Regions from separate parts of the Microbacterium sp. USHLN272 genome, predicted to be linked through region 1. Evidence: predicted binding sites of a transcription regulator. Region 1 holds the regulator's gene; the other holds the start of a gene.
The links. Region 1 encodes HrcA, which represses chaperone genes, less so after heat shock. Its sites were predicted from a motif close to TTNGCACTCGNNNNNNNCGAGTGCNAA; they were not measured.
Positions count from the first base shown of each region.

Region 2: the regulator HrcA is predicted to act here: its motif matches at 2,590-2,616, upstream of groES (co-chaperone GroES).

Region 1 covers NZ_JBBCRA010000001.1:210,210-217,900, forward strand. The annotation lists gene lepA (translation elongation factor 4) at 1-465, shown strand, start outside; gene WFJ97_RS01030 (DUF1990 family protein) at 465-965, shown strand; gene WFJ97_RS01035 (DUF1990 family protein) at 976-1,629, shown strand; gene hemW (radical SAM family heme chaperone HemW) at 1,629-2,846, shown strand; gene WFJ97_RS01045 (carboxylesterase/lipase family protein) at 2,863-4,284, opposite strand; gene hrcA (heat-inducible transcriptional repressor HrcA) at 4,387-5,421, shown strand; gene dnaJ (molecular chaperone DnaJ) at 5,458-6,573, shown strand; gene WFJ97_RS01060 (16S rRNA (uracil(1498)-N(3))-methyltransferase) at 6,577-7,305, shown strand; gene WFJ97_RS01065 (histidine triad nucleotide-binding protein) at 7,348-7,691, shown strand, end outside.
Region 2 covers NZ_JBBCRA010000001.1:1,282,566-1,290,256, reverse strand. The annotation lists gene WFJ97_RS06250 (hypothetical protein) at 1-247, shown strand, start outside; gene WFJ97_RS06245 (hypothetical protein) at 244-1,362, shown strand; gene WFJ97_RS06240 (class I SAM-dependent methyltransferase) at 1,364-2,563, opposite strand; gene groES (co-chaperone GroES) at 2,703-2,999, shown strand; gene WFJ97_RS06230 (polysaccharide pyruvyl transferase family protein) at 3,054-4,535, opposite strand; gene rarD (EamA family transporter RarD) at 4,764-5,699, shown strand; gene WFJ97_RS06220 (ABC transporter substrate-binding protein) at 5,832-7,091, shown strand; gene WFJ97_RS06215 (ABC transporter ATP-binding protein) at 7,243-7,691, opposite strand, start outside.

The sequences.
Region 1 (7,691 bases):
GAGATCGTCTTCGACTTCTTCGACCAGCTCAAGTCCAAGACGCAGGGCTATGCCTCGCTCGACTACGAGCCCGCGGGGCAGCAGGAGGCCGACCTCGTGAAGGTCGACATCCTGCTCCAGGGCGAGAAGGTCGACGCGTTCAGCTCGATCGTCCACCGCGACAAGGCCTACGCCTACGGCACCATGATGGCCGAGCGTCTGCGCAAGCTCATCCCTCGCCAGCAGTTCGAGGTGCCGATCCAGGCGGCGATCGGTGCACGCATCATCGCTCGCGAGACGATCCGCGCCATCCGCAAGGACGTGCTCGCCAAGTGCTACGGCGGTGACATCACCCGCAAGCGCAAGCTCCTCGAGAAGCAGAAGGAGGGCAAGAAGCGCATGAAGATGGTCGGCCGCGTCGAGGTCCCCCAGGAGGCGTTCATCGCCGCGCTGTCGGGCGACGTCGAGGGCAAGGACAAGAAGTAGTGAGGCCGCTCCCGCCGTACATGCGCGGGGTGACGCGGCATCCGATCGTCGACGTGCCGGCAGGGATGCACCTGTCCGAGCGCAGCATCGCGGTCGCTCCGGAGGCTCAGGATGCCGTGCGCACGCTGATCCGCTCCTGGGAGTTCAAGCGTCGGGCGGGTTTCGACGGCCCGGCGTCCGCGCCGGTCGCGAACGCCGAGGGCGTGCTGGCCAAGCGTGTGCTCGGTATCCGATTCTCCGAACCGATCCGGGTGGTGTGGGCGGACGAGCGGGGTTTCGGGTACGAGACGCGCCCGGGTCATCCGATCTACGGAGAGGAATCGTTCGTGCTCGACGACGGCGTGTTCACCGCCCGTTCGATCTCGCGCCCCGCGACCCTCGCGTGGTGGTTGCTGTCGCCCGCGCTGAGGCTGATCCAGCGCCGCACCCACGCGCGGTACACCCGCATCGTCGCCGCCGAGGCGCGCGAGTGGGGTGTTCGTCCAGGCAACCGCCAGTAGGCTGGATCTCATGCGGCGCGGGAACTTCCGAGACGACACGGTGGACTATGCGGCCGTGGGTGCCACCCACGCGCCCGATCTGATGCAGTACCCGCCGGAGCGCAGCTTCCCGGCGGAGGAGTCCTGGCGGATCGGATCCGGAGCGGAGCGGTTCCAGACCGCCGGCGAAGCTCTGCTGTCGTGGACGGCGCAGCGCGCGGCCGGCCTCGCGATCGAAGACGTGCGCCCCGCGCCCGGCCCGGCGTACGCGGGCGTGAGCTTCGATGCCGAGGGCAACCCGATCGCCCCCAGCAAGCGCGACGTCGAGCCCCGTTACGATGCCGAAGGGACTCCGTTCGTGGGCCCGGGCATGACGCTGCGCGTGCGCGGTCGTCTGTCGGGCATGCGCGCGGATGCCGAGTTGCGTGTGATCTCGGTCACCGAGGAGGCTCGACGCATCGGTTTCGTGCTCGGCACCGTCGGCGGCTCGGTCGTCAGCGGCGAGGAGTCCTTCGACGTCGACTGGCGCGAGGACAACGACGAGGTCTGGTTCACGGTGCGCGCGTTCGACGCCCCCAACTCCCTGCTCTACCGAACGGTGCCGCCGCTCGTGAAGCGTCGCCGTCGCGAGCTCTTCGCCCGCTATCTCCGGGCGATCTCCCCGCTCTACGCGACCCCCCTCTGATGGCGGGGCCCCTTCCTCTCGGCGATCCCGCACCGTCCGACGGCCGCCTGCCGGCCGATCTGCCGATCGATCCCTCGGTTCCCTTCTCGGCGTACCTCCACATCCCGTTCTGCCGCGTGCGGTGCGGATACTGCGACTTCAACACCTACACCTCGAGCGAACTGCGCGGCGCCCGTCAGGAGGACTACGCCTCCACGCTGCTCGCCGAGATCGATCTCGCGCGAAACGTGCTCGACGAGGCGGGTGCGCTGCGCCCGATGGACACGGTCTTCTTCGGCGGGGGAACACCCACGCTGCTCCCCGCCGGCGATCTCGCGCTGATGCTCGGCGCCGCGGTCTCGGCCTTCGGCCTGGCCGAGGGCGCGGAGGTCACGGTCGAGGCCAACCCCGACACCGTCACGCCGGAGGTCGCCCGCACACTCGCGGATGCCGGGGTGACGCGTCTCTCGATCGGCATGCAGTCGGCGGTGCCGCACGTGCTCGCCGCGCTCGACCGCACGCACGACCCCGACAACGTGCGCACGGCCGTCGCCGCGGCGAAGGAGGCCGGGCTCGCGGTCAGCGTCGATCTGATCTACGGCGCGCCGGGCGAGTCCCTCGCCGACTGGGAGGCGTCGCTGGATGCGGCCCTCGAACTCGACTCCGATCACATCTCGGCGTACGCGCTCATCATCGAGGACGGCACGAAGCTCGCTCGCCAGATCCGGCGTGGCGAGGTGCCGACGCCCGACGACGATCTGCAGGCCGACATGTACGAGCTGGCCGATCGCCGCCTCGCCGCGGCGGGCTTCGAGTGGTACGAGGTGAGCAACTGGGCCCGCAGCGACGCACAGCGCTCGCGTCACAACCTCGCCTACTGGCGGGGGAGCGACTGGTGGGGCTTCGGGCCGGGGGCGCACAGCCACGTCGCGGGACTCCGCTGGTGGAACGTCAAGCATCCAGCGGCGTACGCGCAGCGGCTGTCGGCATCCGATTCTCCGGCGGCCGGCACCGAGCGTCCGGACGAGGGCGCACGGATGCTCGAACGGGTGCTGCTGCAGAGCCGCCTCGTCGAGGGCATCGCGGTGGCCGACCTGCCGGTCGGCAATCGCGCGAACGTCGCGGGTCTCATCGCCGACGGTCTCGTCGACGCCCGCGCCGCGGTGCAGGGTCGGGTGCAGTTGACGCTGCGCGGACGGCTCCTGGCCGATGCCGTCGTGCGCGAGCTCACCGACTGACGCGGGACCGAGGCGGTCAGCTCCGGGCCGGGAGCAGATCCATTCCGGCGGTGCGCCGCTGGGGGAGCGTGCCGCTCGTCGTGTCGAACACTCGTGTCGTGAGGTCGGCGCCGTACGCCGCCCAGCCGGGTGAACCTGTCGTGACGAACGAGATCCAGGCGGCGTGCATCTCGTCGGCGAGAGCCTGGGGTGCGTCGGCGCCCGCGAGGCGCTGCGCCTCGGCATCCGCCAGACGATCGAAGACGAATCCGAGCTCGAGAGCGTGCGCGGCACGCAGGTCGCGCACCGGACTCGGCCACGCGAACTCGTAGACGAAGGTGAGCGCGGGGCGGGCGCGCGCCGCGCGCGAGAGTGGCGCGCGCAGCATCACGTCGGTCGCCAGCTGTCCGAAGATCTCGCCGGTGGATGCCTTCGGGAACGCCTTCCGGTACTCGGATACGGCTCGGCGCGGGATTCCCAGGGCCAGACGGGCGATGAAGAGCTTGAGCGGGCGGATCTCGGCGAGGGTCTCGGGTGTGAACCAGAGCCGGTACTCATCGGTGTTGCTGCCGATGAGCAGCGGCGTGTCGATGGTCGGCAGGACCTCGTGAGGCGAGCGCGGAAGGCTGTCCGGATCGATCGCGAATTGGAACCCCGGCGCTCCGCCCAGCGGCGACGAACCCGCGGACTGCGCGCGACGCGCCTCCAGCAGCTTCTCGGGAGGGACGGACACGAACGACGCACGATCGGCGCGGATGCCGAGCCGCTTCGCGAGAGCCGCGGTCACCCGCCCCGCCTTCTGCGGCGGCTGCGCCTCCAACGGGCCGGACTCGATGATCGCGCGCGCGACGAGGGTGCGGGAGTCGTCGCGCGCGAGAAGGCCCGCGACGATCGCGCCTCCGGCCGATTCGCCCATGAGGGTGATACGTGCGGGGTCGCCGCCGAACGCGCCGATCTCGCGATGCACCCACTCGAGAGCTGCGGCCGCGTCCCGGAGGCCGAGATTGCGCGGGGCGTCGTCGAGCACCGAGAAACCCTCCGAGCCGAGGCGGTAGTTGATCGACACGAAGACGATCCCTGCGGCGGCGAAGCCGGCCCCGTCGTAGAGCGGAAGCGCCGCGGTGCCGCGCTCGAGCGCTCCGCCGTGGATCCACAGCAGTACCGGGGCGCGCTCGGCATCCGTCGGCGCCCAGACGTTGGCGGTCAGGATGTCGTCACCGTCGATCCTGACCGATCCGAGCAGCTCGCCGATCGCGCCGGGATACGGCGACTGCGGGGCCGTGGGCCCGAAGGCCGTGGCGGGACGCACGCCGGTCCACGGAGTCGCCGGCCGCGGTTCCCGGAACCGGTTCTCGCCGAAGGGAGGGGCGGCGTAGGGGATGCCGAGGAACCGGGATACCCTGCCCTCGCTCGATCCCTCGACGATTCCGGTGGACAGCTCGGCGGTGGGGGCGGTCATGGTCGTCATCCTAGGGCGGAGCCCCGACCTCCGACGAGACGAGCCGCGGGCGGGGTAGGATTGGCACTCTGAACGTCCGAGTGCCAACGGAAGGGAAGGGCGATGGTCACAGAGCGAGGACTCCAGGTTCTCCGCGCGATCGTGCAGGACTACGTCGAGACCCACGAACCCGTCGGCAGCCGTTCCATCGTGGACCGCCACTCCTTCGGGGTCTCCGCAGCCACGATCCGCAACGACATGGCGCTCCTCGAGGACGAGGAGCTCATCACCGCGCCGCACACCTCGTCGGGCCGCGTGCCCACCGACAAGGGGTACCGCGTCTTCGTCAATCATCTCGCCCAGCTGCGCCCGCTCTCGTCCGCTCAGCGAACGGCGATCGAGTCGTTCCTGGCGGCGCCGAGCGATCTCGACGACCTGATGGTGCGCACCGTGCGCGTGCTGACGCAGCTGACGGGTCAGGTCGCGCTCGCGCAGTACCCGTCGTTCGCCCGTGCGCACCTCACCCACATCGAACTCGTGCCGCTCGCCCCGACCCGCATGCTTGTCGTGCTCGTCACCGACGCCGGCGGCGTCTCGCAGCGGATGGCCCCGTTGCCGATCGAGATCGACGACGGTGATGCGATCATGCTTCGCGCGCGGCTCTCCGCCCTGCTCACGGGGCAGGCGGTCAGTGACGCGGCCGACCGTCTGCAGACGCTGCTGGCGGCGCCCGAGGCCGCTCCCGGCGATGCCGCACTGCGGGCTCTCGCCACCGTGATCGTCGACGAGCTGGGTACGTTCCGTCAGGAGCGCCTGGTGATGGCGGGGGCCGCGACGCTCGCGCGTCGCGAGCAGGACTTCCGCGGAAGCATCCATCCGCTGCTCGAGGCGATCGAGGAGCAGGTGACGCTCCTGCGGCTCATGAGCGAGATGGTCACCGACGAGCACGGCCTCGCGGCCAGCATCGGCACCGAGAACGCCCCGTTCGGGCTGGGCGAGGCGTCGATCGTCGCGAGCAACTACGCCGCCCCCAGCGGCACGGCGCGGGTCGGCGTGATGGGGCCGACGCGCATGGACTATCCGAGCAATCTCGCGGCGGCGCGGGCCGTGGCCCGTTACCTGACGCGGATGCTCGACGAAGACGAGACGAGCCGCTGAGCGGCCGTCGACGAAGAACAACGCAGAAAGGCGATCGTGGCGGACCACTATGAGGTTCTCGGGGTGTCCCGGGACGCTTCCACCGACGAGATCAAGAAGGCGTATCGGCGCCTCGCGCGTCAGCTGCACCCGGATGTGAATCCGGGCGAGGACGCGGCGGAGAAGTTCAAGCTCGTCACGCACGCGTACGACGTGCTCAGCGACGACGATTCCCGCCGCCGCTACGACATGGGCGGGGGAGACGGCGCGGCCGGGAACTTCGGCGGAGGTTTCGGCGGCTTCGGCGACATCTTCGAGACGTTCTTCGGCGCGGGACAGGGTGGAGGGCGTGCGCGCCCGCGTTCCCGCCGCGAACGGGGGCAGGACGCGCTGGTGCGGGTCACCCTCGACCTCGGCGACGTCGTCTTCGGTGTGCATCGCGACATCGAGGTCGACACCGCTGTGCTCTGCGAGACATGCCAGGGTTCCTGCTGCCAGGAGGGCACGTCGCCCGTCACCTGCGACATCTGCGGCGGCTCCGGACACGTCCAGCGCACGGTGCGCAGCCTGCTCGGCAACGTCGTCACCTCGCAGCCCTGCGGCACGTGCGAGGGCTACGGCACGACCATCCCGTACCCGTGCGGTACCTGCGGCGGTCAGGGGCGCGTGCGCTCTCGTCGTACCGTCTCGCTCGACATCCCCGCCGGCGTCGAGACCGGCCTGCGCCTGCAGCTGCCCGGCTCCGGTGAGGTCGGTAAGGCCGGCGGCCCGAACGGCGACCTGTACGTCGAGGTCACGGTCAACCCGCACGCGGCGTTCAGCCGTGACGGAGACGACCTGCTCGCGACGCTCGAGGTGTCGATGACCGATGCGATCCTCGGCACCGAGACCTCGATCCAGGGCCTCGACGGTGCGGTGGATCTCGAGGTGCGCGCGGGCGTGCAGTCCGGCGACGTGCTCACGATCAAGGGACGCGGCATCACGCCGCTGCGCGGTTCGCAGCGGGGTGATCTGCGCGTCGGCGTGCAGGTGGTGACTCCGACCAAGCTCGACTCCGCGCAGCGGGCGCTCATCGAGGACTTCGCGAAGAAGGCGAAGGCTCCGGGGCCCCAGCTGGCGCAGTTCCAGCAGGGTCTCTTCTCCAAGCTCCGCGACCGCTTCCGCACGCACTGAGCCATGGCGCTGCATTTCCTCGTCGAAACGTCGTCGGATGCCGAGCCCGGCGACCTCGTGTCGCTGACCGGTGCCGAGGCGAAGCATGCGGCGGTCGTCCGTCGCCTCCGCGTGGGGGAGCAGGTGACGATCGGTGACGGTCGGGGCGTCTGGCTCCAGGGCGTCGCCGAGGAGGTCGCTCCCGCACGAGTGGACGTGCGGATCTCCGATCGGGCCGTGCACCCGTCGCCGACCCCGCGCATCGTCCTCGCGCAGGCGCTCGCGAAGGGTGATCGCGACGAGCTCGCGGTGCAGGCCGCCTGCGAGCTGGGCGTCGACGAGATCGTGCCCTGGCAGGCGAGCCGGAGCGTCTCCCGCTGGGAGGGGCCCAAGGCCGTGAAGGGCCGTGAGCGGTGGGCGACGATCGTTCGCGAGGCCGCCAAACAGGCTCATCGGCCGTGGGTTCCCGAGGTCGCGGCTCCCGCGAGCACGGGGGAGCTGGCGACCCGCGCGGGCGCGGAGCGCGTGCTGATCCTCGACCCGTCGGCGACGACCCGGCTGTCGGAGATCACCGCGGACGACCGCGACATCGTGCTGGTCGTCGGACCCGAGGGCGGCGTCTCGGACGACGAGATCGCCCGGTTGACCGCGGCGGGCGCCGAGCGGGTGCTGCTGGGAGACACGGTGCTGCGCACCTCGACGGCCGGACCCGCGGCGATCGCGGTGCTCTCCGTCGCCCTCCGGCGCTGGTGAGCGCACCGCCGTGCCGGCGGACCCCGCCGCTAGACTGGGAACATGAGCGAACCCTCGATCTTCACGCGCATCCTGAACGGTGAGATCCCCGCAGAGGTCCTCGGTGAGACCGAACGCGTGTTCGCCATCCGTGACATCGCGCCCCAGGCGCCGGTCCACCTCCTGGTGATCCCGAAGACCGCGGAGTACCGCGACGTCGCCGAGATCGCGGCGGGCGACCCGACGCTGCTCGCCGAGATGGTCTCCTTCGCGAAGGAACTCGCCGCGCAGCACACCGACGACGGCGACTACCGCCTCGTCTTCAACTCCGGCCCGAACGCCGGACAGACCGTGTTCCACGTCCACGCCCACGTGCTGGGCGGGGGACTGAACGAGAAGAGTGTCGG
Region 2 (7,691 bases), 1.1 Mb from region 1:
TGAGACTCCCATCTGGGCCGCCACGCGTACTGCAACCGGTGAGACGTGCGTGATCTACGACGGCTCCGACGAATCTCCGCTGTCGTTGTGCGATCCGATCCCGGCGGAGGAGACGGGCCCGCGGTCCCTGGTCTTCGAACGGCCCGACGAGGAGACCGGGGGCACGACCCGCATCTCGTACGCCTACGGGGCGGGGCCGTCGTATCTCGAGATCACCCGCGATCCCGCGCCGGGAAGCGTGGGATGAGCACCGACGAGGAACTGCGCCGTCTGCAGCGCAAAGCGTACGGACGTGCGGGGGGACTCACGTCAGAAGACGCTCGCCGCCTGCGCGACCTGGAGCAGGCGCACGCTGCGATCGTCCGTGAGGTCTCGCTTCCGATCCCTGACGCGAGGGAGACGGTCCCAGGTATGACGTCGCCCGCCCCGGCCCCGGCGTCCGATGGGCGGGCCGAGAGCGAACCGGCTCTCGAGGAATCCCTCGGACCCGGACCGGAAGACGCCGATGCTGCGGCGAAGGATTCCGCGGACGCACGAGAACCGGAGGCGGCTCCGGGGACGCGCGCGGTGCTGCGTCGGCACTGGCGGTTCGTGACGGTCTCCGCAGCGCTGCTGCTCGCACTGGGGATCGGCATCGGCTGGGCCGTCTTCGCGCCGCCGTCCGATGCGATAGCGCTGACCGCGGAGCAGCAGGAGCGGCGCGCTCTCCTCGAAGACGAATCCGACTTCGATCCCGGCACGCTGCGTGCGGTCGGGCAGGACGACGACTCCGGTGCGATCGTCTGGCTGGGCACCAAGGGAGAAGGGGATCTGACCTGCGCCGTCGTCGATGTCGACGAGGCGACGCAATCCCAGTGCCAGCGCACGTCCGATTTCCAGAACGTCGGAATCAACGTCGCGGTCATGCGCCCCGGCGAGACCGTCGACGAGGTGACCGCCGTCTTCACGACGATCAATGCGTACATCGTGGTCGCCACCGACGGCGATCCGATCGCATCGATCCAGCAGTGGGACTCGTCGTCATCGATCCTCGCCCAGTTCGTCGGCGACGAGCGCACGCGGGCGGAGGAACTCGTCGCGCAGGGCTTCGAGATGAACCTGAGCGTCGTCGGCTACTTCCGAGACGAGCCGGTCTGGATGGCGAATCGATACGGCGAGACGGTCGAGCCCGAGGCCTGCCTGATCGTCGATGCCGCACAGCTCGATGTGGTCTGCCTGCCCTCCACGACGGCGATCGACGTCGGCCTGTCCACTTTCGTGTCGGACGACGGATCGGGTTCCGGGCCCGGCTCGTCGCTCACTCTCGCCTTCACCGCGAGCCAGACGCCGTACCTGACGATCACCGAAGCTCGAGCGGGCTGACCTACTCGGCGGCGGACACCCGGTCGGCGAGGATCGCGCGGCGCTGGTCTCCGACCCGCACCAGGATCAGCGTGGCCGAGGCGGCACCGCGCAGCGTGAGCTTCTTGCGGAACTGCGCCGGGTCGATATCGACTCCGCGCTTCTTGATCTCCAGCGTGCCGATGTCGTTCGCCTTGAGCACGGCATTGATCGCCTTCGGGTTCGCGGCCATCGTCTCGCGCACCCGGAAGGACTGCACGAACGGGCTGGTGAGCGCGGCATCCGAGGTCAGGTAGGCGATCTTCTCGTCGAGCATGCCGGCATCGAGGCTGCGGGCGACGTCGCCGATCAGACGAGCCCGGATGACCGCTCCGTCGGGTTCGTGCAGGAAGGCGCCGAGCGGGCGCACCTCGGCGTCGACGGCGTCGGCGCCGGCGGTGAGTTCGTGCGAGCGCTCGCCGCGGATCACGAGCGCGGCGCGGCGCACGCCGGCCCGGGCCAGAGCCCCGGTCCAGAGCACGAGTTCGACCACGCTGCCGTCGGCGCTGACCCACTGGGCCTCGGCATCGGCCGGCAGCGCATCGCGATCGTGCGCGGGGCCGAGCTTGATCCCGGTCGGCACGCGGGATGCGAGCGCGAATGCCCAGTCCAGCGAGGGGGAGTAGTCGTCGGGCGAGACGCGACGGGTCTCGCTGTGCCCGGCCGTGCGCCGGGCGGGGTCCATCCACACCGCGTCGCGCCCGTCGAGGTCGGCGCTCTCGGCGGTGCCGTGCTGCACGGTCGCGCTCTCACCGAACGGGGCGAGGTTGTACGCTGCGATCGCCGCGGTCACCGGGTCGGCGTCGACCGCGAGCACATCGAGACCGGCTCCGGCGAAGGCGAGGGCATCGCCGCCGATCCCGGAGCCGAGGTCGGCGATGCGGGTCAGCCCGGCGCTGCGCATGCGCTGGGCGTGGCGGGCGGCGACGCCGAGACGTGTGGCCTGCTCGAGGCCCGCGCGGGTGAACAGCATCCGCTCGGCGAACGGTCCGAACTTCGCTCCTGCCTTCGCACGCAGGTGCGCCTGGCCGACCACGGCCGAGACGAGTTCAGGGGAGTGTCCGTCGGCCCGCAACCGCGACACCGCGCGCGCGACCTCGTCCGTCGACTCGACGCTGCCGAGCACATCCAGCAACTCCAGCCCGACGGGGGTCAGCAGCGCTTGCAGCTCGGACATCTCCACTCGCACAGCCTACGCGGGCGGCGGGGCTGGCACTCGCGTTGCATGAGTGCCAGCGAAGCGCCTACACTGGCGTTAGCACTCTCGGGTTGAGAGTGCGAACAAGTCTTTCGTGTCAGCGTCAAGAAAGAAGAGGTAGACCGTGTCGGTTTCCATCAAGCCGCTCGAGGACCGCATCGTCATCAAGCAGGTCGAGGCCGAGCAGACCACCGCGAGTGGCCTGGTCATCCCCGACACCGCCAAGGAGAAGCCCCAGGAGGGCGAGGTCGTGGCGGTCGGCCCCGGTCGCATCGACGACAACGGCAACCGTGTTCCGCTCGACGTCGCCGTCGGCGACCGCGTGCTCTACAGCAAGTACGGCGGCACCGAGGTCAAGTTCGGTGCGGACGAGTTCCTCGTCCTGTCGGCTCGCGACGTCCTGGCGGTCGTCGTCCGCTGATTCAGCGTTCCCGAGAAGGGGCCCGGATGCTTCGGCATCCGGGCCCCTTCTTCGTCAGGGCGCGTCGTCGCGCCCGCGCCGTCGGAGCGACGATGGTCGGGGAAGTCGCAGCGCACGCGCCACGGAGGTCAGGCGCGACCCGATCTTCCACGATGTGCTCGTCTCGATCTCCTGCAGTCGGGCGCGTGCCTGAGCGAGTTCGGTCTGCGCGGCGCGGCGCGCGCGACGCTGCTCGTCACGATCACCCGCCAGCCGGAGGGCCTCGGCTGCGCGCTCCCTGCCGGAGCGGACCGCCTCGGCATGCTCGTGCTCGAGTCGCATGGCTGCGATCTGGAGCTGCGCGACCTCATCGATGCGGATGGCGAGAGCGTCGCTCTCCGGCGCGTCGTCCGCTTCCGTGAAGACCGCCAGGGCGTCGACCACGCTCCTCCGCGCGGAGTCCGCGAGGGCCGTGGCATGCGCGGCGTCCGGCTCGTGCTCGAGCGCTGCGGTCACGGCGGCAGGGAGGCTGGAGGGTTCGATGCCGAACGGGAAGTCCGCGTCCCAGGTCTCAGCGTAGACGTCGACCTTCGGCTTGGCGATGCTGAGGCGCTTCGTGCCGTAGGCGCACGCGAGGATGCGGCCGTGCAGCGAACTGCCGATCCAGAGGGAGGCCGTGGCGATCTCGCGCACGCGGTCGTCGATCGAGCGTGCGTCGCTGAGGGCGATGTCCCAGTCCGGGCGCTCGGCCGAGACCCGGTCGATGAGCTCACGGTAGAGCTCGATCGAATCGTGCGCGGGCGCGGATCCGGCGACGAAGAGCCGGATGGGGTGATCCCGGAGTTCCGAGCACGCGACGATGGCGTCGGTCCAGGCCTCGATGCCGTACGTGCGGATGTGTCCTTCCGACAGTTGAAGGAGCACGGAGCTGTCGCGGGACGCGTCGATCGGCAGGACCGACGCGATCGTGTGGACGAGATCGGGCGCGAGACGGTGCGGGATGCCGAGGCGCTCGAGCAGTTCGGCGGACTTCGGATCGCGGACCGAGATGTAGCGCGCTTCGCGCAGGGCGCTCGTGGCGACGGCGGCACGCCAGGGAGTGAGGCCGCCGATGCCCGAGACCCCGACGGAGTTGAGCACCAGGCGCGCCCCGCGGTTGCGGGGGAACGCGCTCGGTCGCGGCACGTACGGCGACTCCATCCGTGCGTTCATCACCTCGTCGAGGAGCGCGTCCTGGTCGGCCGCGTCGAGCGACGAGAACCGCGTCCACTCGGCGTCGTCGACGGCCGTCCGGTAGACGTACTCGCGCTGCGTGGAGCCGACCTCGCCGCCGACGGTCCAGATGCCCGTGGCGGGCTTCTCGGTGAGGGTCGGGCCGGTCGCGGTGATCCGCCGCCCGAGGAGCGCGGACATGTCGACGGCGATCGGCGCGGTGTACTCGACATCGACGACGCCACGCGCGAAATGATCGGCGACGACGAGGAAGAGCAGGTCGCCGAGGTTGTCGCGTTCATAGGCGCCGCACGCGACGACCGGGGGGAGCGTGTGCGGGGGCACGGCACATCCTTCGGGAGACCACCGCCGTCGGGTGCGGAGGCGGGGTTGTCCGCGACGGGATCGCGGAATCGCGAGGGCTCAGGCGATGCCGATCAGTATACCGATCAGCCATTTTGGGCCCCGAGAGGGAAGCGCAGCATCCGCCACGCGGCATCCGATTCCTGCCGAAATCATCCGGCAGGCCACGGAACCGCCAGTGGACGTGCACCGCGGGCATAGTGTTGTGCGGTGAGTTCCGTCCCCCGCGCTTCGTCGAGCCAGACCTCCGGAGTCGCCTACGCGGGCGGTGCCTATCTGCTGTGGGGCGTGCTGCCGCTGTACTTCCTGCTTCTCGTGCCCACGGGGCCCTGGGAGGTCGTCGCCTGGCGGGTGCTGCTGTCGTTCGTCTTCTGCCTCCTGCTTCTCACCGTCATGCGCGGCTGGACGGCGTTCCTGGCGATCATCCGGCGGCCGAAGCTCCTCGGCTGGACGGCGCTCGCGGGTCTGCTCATCTACGTCAACTGGCAGGTGTTCCTCATCGGCACCCTCACGGGGAACGTGGTCGAGACGAGCCTCGGGTACTTCATCAACCCGATCACGACGGTGCTCCTGGGCGTGTTCGTGCTGCGCGAGCGGATCCGCCGGCTCCAGTGGGCGGCGATCGCGATCGCCTCGGTCGCCGTGGTCGTGATCATCGTGGCCCACGGCGAGTTCCCGTGGATCGCCCTCTCGCTGACGGCGTCCTTCGGTCTGTACGGCCTCATCAAGAAGCAGATCGGACCGGCGGTGGATGCCGTCAGCGGTCTGACCCTCGAGTCCTTCTGGCTGATCCCGATCGCCGTCGTGCAGCTCATCCTGGTGGCTCAGACCCCGGCGGGCCTCACGATGGGCGTCAACGGCGGATGGCACGCGGTGCTGTTGGCCTGCGCCGGAATCGCGACGGCCGTGCCCCTGCTGCTCTTCGCCGCCGGTGCGCGCCGGATCGATCTCACCGTCATCGGGATGATCCAGTTCATCACCCCGGTGATGCAGTTCGTCATCGGCGTCGTCTTCCTCCACGAGCCCATGCCGGCCGAGCGATGGGCGGGTTTCGTGATCGTCTGGATCGCGATCGTCGTGTTCGTCGTCGATCTGCTGCTCGCCGCGCGGCGAGGGCGAAGGACCGCTCCCACACCCATCGTCTGAAACCGGTATTCCACGGCGTAGCGGATCGTTAACGCACCGAAACACTTGCGACCCCTACGGAGCGCGTCCGCGCCCTAGGGTTAGAGCACTCGACTGTGGTCACGTCCACTCTCAGTTACGCAAGGGAGCATTATGAAGGCACTGAAGGGTTCGCGCACCGCGAAGATCTTCGCAGGCATTGCGCTTGTCAGCGCGTCTGCCCTCGTCATCGCGGGTTGCAGCAGCACCCCGTCGGATGACTCGTCCAGCGGTGGCGACAAGCCCGCCACCGATCTCACCCTCAAGCTCGGCTCGCTGCTGCCGAAGACGGGGTCGCTGGCATTCCTGGGACCGCCCATGGAGTCCGGTGTCGGACTCGCGGTCGAGGAGGTCAACGCGGCGGAGGCCGGCATCACCATCGACCTCACTGCCGAGGACGAGGGCGACACCGACACCAAGGCGTACGAGACGTCGATCGAGAAGCTGCGCAACGCCGACGTCAGCGCGATCGTCGGTGCGGCCGCCTCCGGTGTCTCGAAGCTGGTGCTCGACGGAAACGTGAGCGCGGGGATCCTCCAGATCTCGGCGTCGAACACGTCCCCCGACTTCACCGCCTGGGAGGATGACGGACTCTACTTCCGCACCGCGCCCAGCGACCTGCTGCAGGGCGAGGTGCTCGGCAACCTGATCGCCGAGGACGGCGCCAAGACGCTCGGCATCATCTACCAGAACGACGCCTACGGCACCGGCCTGAACGACGCGCTCACCACGACGTTCGAGGGCACCGGCGGCGAGGTCGTCGAGTCGGTCTCGTTCAACGTCGGCGACGCGCAGTTCGATGCGCAGGTCGAGTCGATTAAGGCGCAGAACCCCGACGCCGTCGCGATCGTGTCGTTCGAGCAGTTCAAGACCATCGCGCCGCTGCTGGTGAACGCCGGCATCTCGGCCGACAAGTTCTACATGGTCGACGGCAACCTGTCCGACTACGGCGACGAGATCTCGGTTTCGCTCGAGGGCGCGCAGGGCACGAAGGCGGGCCCCGCGCTCGAGGACGACTTCACGGATCGCCTGCAGGCGTCGTGGACGGCTGCCGGCAACCCCGAGGTGAAGGACTTCACCTACGCGGCCGAGGCCTACGACGCCGTGATCCTGGTGGCGCTCGCGTCGCTCGCGGCCGGTTCGACCGAGGGTGCCGACATCGCGGCCAAGATGCAGGAGGTCTCGGGCGGTTCGGGCGACGGTGAGAAGTGCACCAGCTTCGCCGAGTGCGCCAAGATCATCAACGACGGCGGCACGGCCGACTACGACGGCTACTCCGGCGACGTGACGTTCGACGAGAACGGCGACCCGCAGGGCGCCACGATCGGCATCTACAAGTACGTCGCGGGCAACACCATCGAGCGCACCAACTGATCGAATCGGTGAGTTGATCGACCGATCACTCGGAAGGCCCCGGATGCTCGCATCCGGGGCCTTCCTCGTGCGGGCGGGGACATGACTTCACCGCCGAGCGGCATGCAGAAAGGGGCGGGATGCCGAAGCATCCCGCCCCTCGTCGAAGCGCTCAGGCGACGTCGTCGGCGAGCGTCCCGAGGTACAGTCCGATGACCTTGGGATCGCTCAACAGCTCACGCCCGGTGCCCTCGTACGCGTCCTTGCCCTGGTCGAGCACGTAGCCGCGGTCGCAGATCTGCAGGCAACGGCGAGCGTTCTGCTCGACCATGATCGTCGTGACCCCCGCCTTGTTGATGTCGGAGACGCGGATGAACGCGTCGTCCTGACGCACGGGGGAGAGGCCGGCCGAGGGCTCGTCGAGCAACAGCACCGACGGATCCATCATGAGCGCCCGCGACATCGCGACCATCTGCCGCTCACCGCCCGAGAGGGACCCGGCGCGCTGCTTGAGACGCTTGCCGAGCTCGGCGAAGATGCCGGTGACGAACTCGAGGCGCTCCGCGTAGATCTTGGGGTTCTGGTAGAGCCCCATCTGCAGGTTCTCCTCGATCGACAGCG